One region of the Paenibacillus wenxiniae genome, then DNA from elsewhere that is predicted to be linked to it. Evidence: riboswitches for the same ligand, from Rfam matches in the RefSeq annotation. Region 1 holds a riboswitch; each other region holds the start of a gene.
What was found. A riboswitch is a leader RNA that binds a small molecule or an ion and turns the genes downstream of it on or off. The one in region 1 is predicted to bind cyclic di-AMP.
Positions count from the first base shown of each region.

Region 2: another riboswitch for cyclic di-AMP. It lies ahead of AAHF22_RS22420 (resuscitation-promoting factor); the one in region 1 lies ahead of AAHF22_RS07770 (MDR/zinc-dependent alcohol dehydrogenase-like family protein).
Region 3: another riboswitch for cyclic di-AMP. It lies ahead of kdpF (K(+)-transporting ATPase subunit F); the one in region 1 lies ahead of AAHF22_RS07770 (MDR/zinc-dependent alcohol dehydrogenase-like family protein).

Region 1 covers NZ_JBCGUH010000003.1:412,790-417,155, reverse strand. Annotated here, with positions in the region: gene AAHF22_RS07785 (hypothetical protein) at 1-314, shown strand, start outside; gene AAHF22_RS07780 (universal stress protein) at 637-1,293, opposite strand; gene AAHF22_RS07775 (hypothetical protein) at 1,431-1,922, opposite strand; cyclic di-AMP (ydaO/yuaA leader) riboswitch at 2,321-2,499, shown strand; gene AAHF22_RS07770 (MDR/zinc-dependent alcohol dehydrogenase-like family protein) at 2,623-3,036, shown strand; gene AAHF22_RS07765 (oxidoreductase) at 3,404-4,075, shown strand; gene AAHF22_RS07760 (hypothetical protein) at 4,284-4,366, shown strand, end outside.
Region 2 covers NZ_JBCGUH010000022.1:41,481-45,846, forward strand. Annotated here, with positions in the region: gene rsmA (16S rRNA (adenine(1518)-N(6)/adenine(1519)-N(6))-dimethyltransferase RsmA) at 1-853, opposite strand, end outside; gene rnmV (ribonuclease M5) at 846-1,403, opposite strand; gene AAHF22_RS22420 (resuscitation-promoting factor) at 1,611-2,726, opposite strand; cyclic di-AMP (ydaO/yuaA leader) riboswitch at 3,044-3,278, opposite strand; gene AAHF22_RS22425 (TatD family hydrolase) at 3,474-4,241, opposite strand; gene AAHF22_RS22430 (HD domain-containing protein) at 4,313-4,366, opposite strand, start outside.
Region 3 covers NZ_JBCGUH010000002.1:198,807-203,172, forward strand. Annotated here, with positions in the region: cyclic di-AMP (ydaO/yuaA leader) riboswitch at 485-684, shown strand; cyclic di-AMP (ydaO/yuaA leader) riboswitch at 1,008-1,195, shown strand; gene kdpF (K(+)-transporting ATPase subunit F) at 1,514-1,594, shown strand; gene kdpA (potassium-transporting ATPase subunit KdpA) at 1,619-3,283, shown strand; gene kdpB (potassium-transporting ATPase subunit KdpB) at 3,353-4,366, shown strand, end outside.

The DNA.
Region 1 (4,366 bases):
ACCTAAACCCGTCCCAGCTATGGACAGGCATGGATGAGCATGACGTGCGCCTGTATATTGCAAGCCGCAGTCCAGACCATTGGGATACAACCGGCAGCATGTGGCTACCGGACGATGGATCAATGGCAGCGATGGAACAGGGAAGCCGCTTCTGGCTATGCGAAGAGGAAGTGCTTGCAGTTGTGACAGTAACGGAGGATCAGATGAATAGCGTACATCATCCATTGTGGATACGCTCGGCAGGATACTGGAATGATAAAGCAGATTCTATAGCAGACTTTGCTGCTCACTCGATAAAGCATTACAGTTTTTGAGACAGAACAATCTGCCACGTATACTCACGCGGCAGATTGTTTAGCATGCAGTATGTTGTCTGTTCCAGTGTTAGCGATCTTCTAACACGAGGTTCAATGAAAAAGGATTTTTGCCAAGCAAAATATCGCACTGCTCCAGTGTTAGCGATCTTCTAACACGAGGTTCAATGAAAAGGATTTTTGCCAAGCAAAATATCGTACTGCTTCAGTGTTAGCGATCTTCTAACCCAACAGATTCCTGCGGCTCCACCTGAGTCCGCACCCTTATTCCTTCCCTAAGTGCGGTCTGCCTTACAACCTACATTGCATCCTACCTGCGTGGCTACGTGCTCTTTTCCAACATCCGCTCCAGCGGCTCCGTATCGATAAGTAGCCCTTTCCGCACCTTCAAATACTGATATTCCCCATCAATATGCAGTTTAAGCAATCCATTTTCAAAATCCGTATGCATTTCCTTGAAAAATACACCTTCCGCTACAATCGGCTGATCGGTTTCGTAGCGAATCTGATAGCCTTTTGGTGTGCGGATCACATCGACTTCCACGCCATCCTCATGCGTTTCTTCCAGATTCGCTTTCATACGCTGAACCGCGACGATATGTAGATCGACTGCGCCCAGATGCTCCAGCAGATCATTGACGAGCGAACCGCGCGTAATTTCTTCCCAGAACGAACGCACCGATTGACCGATAATGAGCTGAGTGATTTCATGCTGATGCGCGACATCAGCGATCACCTCTGCCAGCTCGCGATCCTCGTTCAGCTTCACCACGAATGTACCGCCTGCTTCTTCGGTTAGCTTTTTCCAGGCATTATAGTATTGCTGCATATTCATATCCAGTTCACTTACCGGCTCGCTGAGTACACTCAGTACAATCAATGGCGCATTCAGCAGTTGTGCCAGACGAATACCGCGCCGAATCAGACGTTCCCCATTTAGACTGTAATGAACACCAACCATAATTTTTTCTCCGCTCATTGCAATAACAACGCTCCTTTAATCCGTAATACAGGCTTCCAACATGCGATAATGTGCAGATAGCCGATGCTGCTGGATTCATGATCATCCATTTGCTTGCTGCCAGGTGCCCTTTATAGACACTTAACCAGCATCGCTCAAAAAGAATAATAAGACTGGCAATAATAACTAAGAAATTCCCGTTCCATGGGTAAATGTGTCCATGCTTTCATATAAGTTGACGGCTCGGTCGGCACATGTGTAGGTGAGATGCTTTGCAATAGTGCCTTTTGCCATGCGGCTACCGCTTCAGCAGCCAGATGGGTACGTGTGAAGCCCCATTGCTGCTCATATTGACGAATGAATGTCATTGCTTCTGCTGCGTCCAGCCGTTTCAGGTGCCGGAATGCTTGTCCCCACTTTACCAGATCGAGATGTGCCGATCCATCGGAAAACTCAAACTCTGCCCAGCCCGTAGCCCCGTTGCCAGATAGGCGCAGCAAGCCGCAATGTAGAGGACGGTAGGATGCGGGTAAGGCGAGCTTGGCCTGATCGTACAGAAACAGTTCCATCCGATGAATACGTGCCTCATCCATAAACGATTCCGGGCAGGCAACAGACTGAATCAGTGGAGCAACAGCAGATAACATACGTACATACACTCCTTTGAATGTGAGGTTTAGTTGAGAGCCATCATAGGGCATTTTGCACAGAACGTAAATATCCGGTAAAGATGGTGCGCTGTCCTATGAGCTTGCCGCGATGCATGTAATCGGATTCATTCCATCCATTCGTGCCGTTATAGCCATAATGCTCGGTTTTGCTCTTGTTTAGATAAAAAGCTAGTATTTCTGCATAATATGGCGTAAGCAAGCGAAAATGGAAGAAAAATATGCTCTTTAGTGCTCGTATTAGTCAAATTGACAGCAAATGCGAAACGGCTCGTCTTTACTTTGCTATGACAGGAGAGTATGATTCGTCTCAAGTTCATAAATTACGGTGTACGACATCTATATTGGCGCCGTAACCAGCTTAATGTCCGAGCCACAGCGTAAATGTACTGTAGCCGGGGAGCGGGGGAACCAGCGAACAGTGAGTACGATAAGTACAGACTGTTCAGGGGTGAATCGGGTTTGCAGCAGTTTCAAAAGAACGGCTGCCATCCGTAGGGAGACTCTTACTTCCGAATCCGTCAGCTAACCTCGTAAGCTGAATATAAGAGAGGCGACAATGATCATGACATCCGGTAAGCACAGCTCTGTCTGTGTGCGGATTGCCTGAGAAGCTGGCGAGGAAACCTCTTGTGCAGCTTCTTTTTTGTTTGCCTTCACACAATTGGAGGAGAAAGAGATGGAGTTGGAGCAGGAATCGGAGTTGCCTAAGGAGTATGTACTGGTATCTCCAGCGACGCGTGCAGGAGAGCAGTTTATGCAGCTGCTTAAAGTGAAAGGCATTGCCTTTGCCGCGATCGTAAATAGTTATGCAGAAAAAGTAAAACTAGAACGAATGGGTGTAACTCATGTGCTGCTACTTGATACACAGCGTCAGGAGGAATGGACGATTCCGCAGCTCGCTGTCGGCAAAGTGTATCTGTTTGAACGCAGCCTGCCGCTCTGCTGCCGGTATATTCAAATGTGCCGGACATGGACGAGCGAACCGATCTATGTGATTACCGAAAGCAGCAATTCGCGCATGATCTACAGAGGACTCGGTGCCAATCATATTGTGCATACAAATGGCGGCAGTGTCGCCTTTTTGCTCTGAGCAACACCACAGTTTGATACCCGACACCCGAATGACGTAGCATTTGCGCATTCGGGTATACAAGTTTAGAGGATACGTCAGGTACGAATAAAGTATAAAAGTGCGAATAAATGATATGCGGATAAACGATAAAAATATGGCTATACGATAAATGAACAAAGCGATCTATGGATAGGGTACGGATATGGATAGATAAAGTGACTATAGATGAGCTACATCGAGTAGAAGCCTTATAGCTTCAAATAAAGTAATCCAGCTAAAGTAATCCAGCGAATTGGTAGGATGGAGCGATAATATCGCGTACACTCCATCCACTACACCGTCTAATGATAGCGATAAGTAGAAGCGGAAGGAGGGAATACATAAGATGACAGAACGCATAGCATTGGTCGCAGGCGCCACCGGTCTGGTCGGACGCTCACTCGTCGACATCCTCGTCCATGAGCAGACATATGACCGCATCCGAATACTCGTCCGTCAAACCGTAGCGCACTGGCAACCCTATCCGCAAGTCGAACAGATTGTCACCGACTACGATCATCTGGAGCAGCAGGCAGGGACATGGCACGCAACCGATGTGTATTGCTGCCTCGGCACCACGATCAAAAAAGCAGGGAGCCAGGAACGCATGTACCAGATCGATGTGACCTATCCGCTCCGTCTGGCTGAACTTGCCCGTCAGCAAGGAGCCGAGCATTTCCTACTCATTAGCGCGATGGGTGCCGATGCCAACTCACGCATCTTCTATTCGCGGATCAAAGGCGAATTGGAGCAACAACTGTCCCGTCTTGGCTATCCATCCCTGTCCATCGTCCAGCCCTCCTTGCTACTAGGAGACCGCGAAGAATTCCGCCCTGGCGAACGCACCGCCGCTGTCGCTGCTCGCGTCTTATCCCCGTTACTGCGGGGGAGTCTGTCAAAGTATAAACCAATCCAAGCGACCACTGTCGCTCAAGCGATGTACCGTCTTGCCTTAAAGCGCAAAGCAGGTGTAAAGGTTTATTCTTCTCACGAATTACAGCAACTCGGCTCAAAATGAGGGAGATATCGTTGACTGGATTGAAATGGTTGAAGTGGATGATGAAACTAACACATAAAGTCTGCACCAGGACAACACACTAACTAACCCACTGTACGCCAACAATCCTAGCCGCTACAATGGTAACATGGAACCGGATGCCCATCTTAAGCGGCATACCGGATAATTAACATGTGCAGCGATGTCTGCAATGAAACGGAGAATAAATATGTCACAGATGGACGCGAAGCAGGCTGCTTCATTAATTGAGAAATGGATCGCCTTTTACGATATGGATAACCCGGAAGCTTG
Region 2 (4,366 bases), on a different contig from region 1:
TCAAACGTCCGTATTCTTCGATGCTGAGCGTTTCTCCGCGACGGGATGGCTCGATGCCTGCCTGCGCTAGAAGCTGCTCCAGCTGCTGGCGATCGCTACCGCTGAAATAGCGTGTTTTCAAGTTGTTGGCAATCGTTTTACGGCGTTGTACAAAGCACGCCTGCATCAGCTCGAAGAAATGCTGCTCGTCCTGTACTTGTACCGGTGGCTCTTCACGTAGCTTCAGGCGAATGACCGCCGATTCAACATTAGGCTGTGGAATAAACACCGTTTTCGGCACGATACATACAAGCTCAGGTATACAGTAATATTGCACAGCAATGCTCAAGCTGCCATAATCTTTGCCGCCCGGCGCAGCTGCCATACGCTGTGCCACTTCCTTCTGAATCATCACGACGATATTATCCAGCGGCAGCTTCTCTTCCAGCAGCTTCATCAGAATCGGTGTGGTGACATAATACGGCAAATTGGCAACGACACTCACCTTCTCCACTTCCGCAAAATCCTCGCGGAACAGCTCCTGCAAGTCCACCTTAAGCACATCACCATGACGCACATGCACATTGTCGTATGCGCCCAGCGAGTCCCGCAAAATGGGCAGCAGGCGTTGATCAATCTCCACCGCGGTCACATTGTGCGCCTGACGTGCCAGACGCTCTGTTAATGCACCGATTCCCGGTCCGATTTCTAATGCACCCCGTTGTTCATTCAAATCGGCTGCATCGACAATTTTATTCAAAATATTACTATCGATCAAAAAGTTCTGTCCCAGACTCTTTTTAAACGAAAAGCCATGTTTATTAATAATCTCCTTCGTCCGTCCCGGCGTAGCGATATCGTGTCTGTCATTCATTGGATTGCTGTTCCTCCGCTTCAAGTTGTGAAAGTGCTGCCGCGAATTCTTCACGGGTGATCCCAAATATACGCAGCCGTTTATAAAACTGCTTGCCGTTGCCATAACCGATCCCGAGCAGATTGCCCATTTTCATCCGGCGTGCCGCAGCCTGTTTATGAATAACGAGTCCGGTCGTGATCAGATCATCCCAGTCGATCAGTGTTTCTGCTTCTGGCATTTCGGTATGCACACGCGCCAGAGCAGCTCGAATCGATTCAGGCGAGGCATTTTCCACACCGATATCGCCTTTTAGCGTCGCTTCGCTTTCCGGTATAAAGGCATGCTTACAGCCCGGAACCTTTTGCGAGACGATTTTACGTATCCGCTCTCCGGCATGATCCGGATCGGTCAAAATAATAACGCCTCTGCGCTCCTGTGCCAAACGTACACGACGAATAACGTGCGGCCCGATCGCCGAGCCACCGGTTTCGATCGTATCGGCTTCCACTGCACGCTTGATCGCTACCGTATCATCCCGTCCCTCTACAACAATGACTTCTTTAATCAATGGATGGTACGCTTCCCTTCTGGATCGGGGGCATACAGATCCCTTTTCCCCTCGATCGTATTCATATTGTCCTTAGTATAACAAAACAACAAACAAAAAGAAGGGGAATCATCCCCTTCTCCGGTTGGTTCATATACGCTCGTGGTTAATAATGCTTATATCCTATAACAGTCCTGCCAGCACAGGCAACCGATTTGTACCGTGATCTTACGGCTTTACCGGACCGATCACATAGACCGTATAACCGGTCTTGCGTCCGAATGCTCTTGCCTGGCTCAGGCTATCAATATATACGTCAATCTTATTGCCGTTAATGGCGCTGCCGGTATCTTCCGCACGGCGGTAGCCGATGCCTTCGATGTATACCCACCATCCCATTGGGATGACGCTAGGATCTACAGCAATCGTGCGTCCTTCTGTCACTCGCGTGCCAGATGCAGTACGTGTACCCAGCCCTGGTTCCTGAGAGGAGTAGGCGGTCAGCATCACATTATTTAATACTTTGGCATAAGAGAAGTTTTTGTCGGAATCGGAACTGGACGAGTCCGAGCTAACCGATTCGCTCACTACTACAGCTTTCGGTTCCTCTTTTTTCGTACCAATCGCTACGATTTTGTCTTTCACTTCAGCGGTGGTCTTTTTCTTGACCATTTGCTTGGAGACGAATTCGCCGTCTTCAAACACTTTTTCGATATACTGGACTACTTTACCATTTTGACCTTCTTGAATAACTTTGGTTTTGCCTTTTAGCAAATCGCCGTCGTTCTTTTTGATCGTTTGGTAAGGGAGTTCCACGACCTGTTTGCTTGTAATCGAAGTGGTTCTCGTTACCCGAATGTCCATATCCGGCTTCACGGCTGCTTCGACAGGGGGGTCCAGTTTATCTCTGGAACCGAGTTTGATGTTAAGCTGATCCAGTGCACTACCAACCGTTTTGGCTGTTGTGTACACCTGTTTGATTTCTCCGTCAGCGCGAAGATTTACAGCAACCGCATGGTTAATGTATACCTTGTCGCCATCCTGGATTGCTCCGTTCATAGACATTGATACTTTATCCTGGGGTGCTACTTGAATATTTTGTTCAGCCAGCAAATCGGATAGCTGTAGCTTATGGGTCTCGACCATTTGAGCTTTGCCATCAATAACGACATAAATATTTTTGCTTGCCTGCATGTACATGAGCCAGAGTGCCATGGCAATAACCACAACAACTGCCAGCGAAGTGAGCAGTACAGAGCGTAGATTTTTTTGCTTCCAACGCAGCGCGTAAGACATGCTGGATGAGCGTGAACCATGGGTTTCTTTGAAAGGAGCAATTCCCACTTCTTCCGTCCTCCTTACATAGTCTCGCCGTCTTGCTATAAAGAAACTGTATAATAGACGCGACTATATCAGAATTTCCACAGGCGTTAAAATGATCACGATGAAATACCAGCGCATTGCGGTACTTCGTTCTAGTTGAAAGATGCCTGCGCCATGGTCAGTCCTAGCGGCATACCGATCCCCGATAGTGAAAACCGGGTCTTCTCTTTTTCACTTACTTCCTTTTGCACAAAACAAAAAAGCCTAGGGAAAAGTGCAAGAGCAACTCTTCCGTGGCTTCCCGACATTGTACGTCCAATGGAAACTTAGAAAATGAGAGGTTGCCTCTGCATCGCTTACGAGGTTAGCTGTCGGGTTCGGATAAGCACTACTGCGTGTAGCTGGTACCCTGTGAGACGTCCTTCGCTCATGGCGCAAGTAGCCTCAATTCACCCCAAAGACCCTGTATTAGGAATCACACAATCTGTCTTCCGGTATTGCTGGTTTAAAGTGAATGAAGACAGCTGTTGGTTCCCCCGTTCTCCTATGTAGGAAACTCAGCGAGACCGAATCATGGAATCTCGTGTATGAACACGAAGATTAAATCACTGATGAAATGATATCCCGAACACAACCTCACTGTAAAGCGAGAGGCAACTCCGTTTTTCTTAAAAAGTAGTTAAAAACTTGTAACATTTCTGCATTTTTTCGTTAAAATTCATTCATATATCGGAATAGCTCGGTTTTTTAGTGGTTTTGCTCTCGATTTCACCGAATGCCAAATAATGCCAACGCATTTTTTGTAGTAATTTCACTAATTTCTTCCAGACTTACCCCTTTAAGCTCGGCGGCTGTCTCTGCGACCAAACGCACATATCCAGACTCATTTCTTTTCCCACGATTAGGATGTGGAGTCAAATAAGGGGAGTCTGTTTCCAACAATAAACGATCCATTGGAACTTGCTTTAGCACCTCTTTTGGCTGCTTCGCATTTTTGAAGGTGATCGGTCCGCCAAACGAAATATGGAAGCCCATATCGAGGCACATTTGCGCCGTTTCCCAGCTGCCAGAAAACGCATGCATAATGCCGCCCACTTCGCTTGCCTTTTCCTCCCGCAAAATCCGAACAATATCTTCATGCGCTTCCCGATTATGAATGACAATCGGCATCTTTAGCTCGCGTGCCAATCCGATTTGTTCCCGCAATACGCGATGTTGAATATCTTTTGGCGATTTATCCCAGTGATAATCCAATCCAATTTCACCGATCGCGACTACTTTTTCATGACTGCATAAAGATGCAATCCATTCCAGATCACCTGGCTGCATCGTGATCGCTTCCACTGGATGCCAGCCGACTGCCGCATAAATAAAATCATATTCCTCTACTAATTGCATCGTCGTCGGAATCGTCTCACGGTCAAATCCGATATTCACCATTCGAGTGACCCCATTATTGTAGGCACGCTCGATCACTTCTTTGCGATCCTCATCAAAATCTTTGGAATCCAAATGTGTATGTGTATCAAATAACATAAGGTACATTCTCCTTTACACGCTTTTTTGCATAATACTTATTTAACTTTTTTATTGGCTTCATACATTTTTTATATTTCAAACTCCATTTGAGCAGGTCCCAGCTTGTCTTCGAAAATGTCCGC
Region 3 (4,366 bases), on a different contig from region 1:
CGCTGACCGTACATAGCAGCACAATAGCAGGTATTTACTATCGATAATGATGTGCTGACAAATACTCGGATCGCCTCGTTTTTGCAAATGTGAATAATGACATATCGATTTGCGAAACTGGATGAAAAGCTAGATGAAAATGGTGAAATGTAATGTAAAATCTAAGCTGATGAGCGATATAGGGAGTAAAAAAGAGCTTGAGGGAGGTATCCCTCGTCTGCATTTTCAAAAGAGAAAGCTGTGGGAAATCACGGCTTTTTTTGCCTTTTTGATCTGCTTTACACTTCGGAATTACAGGAGTAATATACATTTCAGGATTTAGAGATTTGCGCTTGCAACGACTTCTACTATGCTGGTAGAACCGCATAACAGCAGGAAAGCACAGCGGTGCTAAGCCAGACTGTTCCGGCGATCCGTCCAGCAGGAAGCGTGAAGATGCAAATCGGTATTTGTCCAGATCAAACAATTGAATTTCAGAAGTTTCTTGTTCTTATTGCTGAGTTTCCGGTTATCGCCGGAAAACGGGGGAACCAATTCGCAGCATGTCAAAGGTGTGAGAGCCGATGACCGTCTGCATGGGGTGAATCCGTCAGCACCGGTAACCATGGGACCGGCGCTGATGGTAGGGCGACTCTCACCGCCCGAATCCGACAGCTAACCTCGTAAGCGCAGGTCGGGAGAGGAGTGCAGAACTTGTGCCATCATGACACAGGGTATACACGCTCTGTGTTTTCTTATGCCCTGTTAACGCTCATCAGCTTCTGAAGTCAGACGAAATGGACGGAATATAGTATTGCAATGGCAGTGCACGCACGATACGAATGGAACGATACATGTACTTTTTGAAACGGTAGAAGTCGATTTGGCCGTTATGTCATGTGACACCTGGACAGTATGAATATGTACGCTCAAACTGCTGAACGCTGTACAATTACGGGCAATACGATGATAGATTCGTTTTCGCTCTGCTTATGCGATTTTCGCTGTATGGATTTAATCTTTGCTCTTTTACATGTACGCTTAATTTCCTGTTGGTTCGTGCTTACGTACCGCATACAGGAAAGCGGGGGAACCAATCGTCAGAACTAGCTTGGAGCAAGCGGTCTGACACGGGGTGAATTCCGGCATCGCCGGAACGGGCAATCTTCCAGCCCGAACCCGACAGCTAACCTCGTCAGCGATTCAGGAAGAACTTATATCCGGCTTACGTCATTCTGGTCTACACATATCGATGTGTCTGATCGGTTACACACGGAAGAAGCCCGGTGAAAAGTTCGATTTTTACCGAGGCTTCTTTTTTTGCGCCTAATTTCGCTTTTATTGACGCAAAATCGTTCGATTGGCAACTTGAACATTATCTACCATCAAATTTAATCTTACGCATGTTCATGCTGAAGGGGAAAGAAATCATGTTGGATATTTTAATGATTGTGCTCATTTTACTCATTGCATTCGCGCTTGGCGGACTGGGCATCTGGTCATCCAGAGTGATCGGAGAGCGAGGGAAAGAACAATGATCTGGCTATTATGGCTTATAATTGCAGGCTTGCTAGTGTACTTGTGTTATGCCCTGATCTATCCGGAAAAATTTTAAACAGGCAGGAGAGAGTGAGTGAGTATGTTCGCATATATCGGAGTTGCCTTAACTTTATTAATTGCGCTATTGCTGGCGCGTCCAATGGGTGCTTATATCGCCCGTGCATTTGATTATACACCGGGAAAGCTGGATCGTTTCTTCGGTCCACTGGAAAAGATCATGTATAAGCTGGGTGGTATCCGGCAAAATAATCAGACATGGAAGCAATATGTTGTCGCTTTACTTGTCAGCAATACGGTTATGGCATTGATCGTATATGTCATTTTCCGTTTACAGGATAAGTTGCCGCTGAATCCAGCAGGCATTCCAGCGATGAGTCCAGAGCTGGCATTTAATACAGCGATTAGCTTTTTGACGAATACGAACTTACAGCATTATAGCGGTGAAAGCGGATTGTCGCTGTTCTCGCAAATGTCTGCCATTGTGTTCATGATGTTTGTCTCACCGGCAACAGGGATTGCCGCAGCGATTGCGTTTATGCGTGGTCTTGCCGGAAAGCCAATGGGAAACTTTTTCGTCGATCTGGTGCGGGCGATTACACGTATTTTGCTGCCATTGTGCGTTGTTGCTGCCCTGATCTTCATTAGTCAGGGGGTTCCGCAGACGTTACAAACGTCTGTAACAGCCACTACATTAGAAGGCACCCAGCAACAGATTGGCATGGGACCGCTCGGCAGCTTTGTTGCTATTAAGGAAATGGGTAATAACGGCGGTGGATTTTTCGGCGCTAACTCGGCGCATCCATTTGAGAATCCTGATGCCATTAGCAATATGCTACAAATGATTCTGATGTTGCTCGTACCGATCTCGCTTCCATTCACGTATGGGCGTATCGTTGGTAATCCGAAGCAAGGACGGGTGCTGTTTGTATCGATGGCAATCATGTTCTTGATTATGCTCAGTTCGTCGCTCTATGCAGAGCATCAAGGGAACCCTCTGATCAATGAGCTTGGATTACAACAAAGTGCAGGTTCGATGGAAGGGAAAGAAGTACGATTCGGGATTGAACAATCGTCGCTCTATTCAGTCGTAACGACAGCGTCAGAGACCGGCGCCGTGAATACGATGCATGATACTTTAACACCGCTCGGCGGTATGATCGCCCTGAGTAATATGATGCTTAATACCGTATTTGGCGGTTCAGGTGTCGGTATGATGAATGTGCTTATGTATGCGATGATCTCAGTATTCCTATCCGGTCTGATGGTTGGACGTACACCTGAATTCCTCGGTCGTAAAGTAGAGGGGAAAGAGATGAAGTTGATCGCGGTCACATTACTCATTCAGCCGCTACTTGTGCTGGCGCCAACGACGATTGCGCTGATGGTATTTCCGAATACGATCTCGAATCCGGGCTTCCACGGTCTGACGCAAGCGCTGTATGAATTCACATCATCTGCGGCTAACAACGGGTCAGGGTTTGAAGGATTGGGCGATAATACGATATTTTGGAACATATCGACCGGGATTGTGATGATGATTGCGCGCTTTTTCTCGATGGTCACATTGCTTGCGGTTGCTGGCTCCATGCTGGCGAAAACACCTGTGCCGGAGAGCAGTGGTACGCTGCGTACCGATCAGGCGCTGTTTGGCAGTGTATTTATCGTGGTGGTTGTCGTTGTCGGCGCGTTAACTTTCTTCCCGGCGCTTGTACTCGGCCCGATTGCTGAGCAATTGACCCTTTAAATGTTAAAAAAGCACATATACAGATGGTGAAGCATATTATTTGAGGATAATCAGGTGGAGGAATCAGCAATGAAAAATCAAGCTTCCGTGATGAACCGGGATCTGATAACGAAAGCATTACAGCAATCCTTTGTAAAATTAAACCCGGTTTTAATGATGAAAAATCCGGTCATGTTCGTAGTCGAGATAGGTCTGTTAATTAGCTTACTACTCGTGTTTGTACCGGGGGCATTTGGTGATTCGGTATCGGCAAGCTTTAACATTGCCGTAGCGGTTATTTTGCTGCTGACGATCTTATTTGCTAACTTTGCCGAAGCACTCGCGGAAGGACGCGGTAAAGCACAGGCAGATTCACTCAAAAAGACGAAAAAGGAAATTACCGCACGTAAGCTGGAAGGCGATCGCATCGTAGACGTGCCATCGACTTCTTTACGTAAAGGAGATCTGGTCGTCGTTCGCCAGGGAGAGATGATTCCTGGTGATGGTGAAGTGATCAAAGGGCTTGCGTCAGTGGATGAATCAGCGATTACGGGTGAATCCGCTCCGGTAATTAAAGAAGCAGGCGGTGACTTTAGCTCGGTCACCGGCGGTACGATGGTCATCAGTGATGAGATTACGGTACGGATTACTAGCGATCCAGGCGAATCGTTTATGGATCGTATGATCAGTCTGGTCGAAGGCGCAGAACGTCAAAAAACACCGAATGAAATTGCGCTCAATACCGTACTGATTAGCTTAACGATTATTTTCCTGATGGTCGTCGTGACGTTACCATTTATGGCGCAGTATCTCGGTATTCATATTCCAATTCCTGTTCTGATTTCACTGCTCGTCTGTCTGATTCCAACGACGATCGGTGGTCTGCTGTCCGCGATCGGTATTGCCGGGATGGACCGTGTCACTCGTTTCAACGTGCTGGCGATGTCGGGTAAAGCGGTGGAAGCATCCGGTGATATTAATACGATCATTCTCGATAAAACCGGTACAATCACATACGGTAACCGGATGGCGAGCGAATTTGTGCCAACTGAAGGGCATACAGCCGAGGAGGTAGGGCACTGGGCAGCCGTCAGTTCGGCGCAG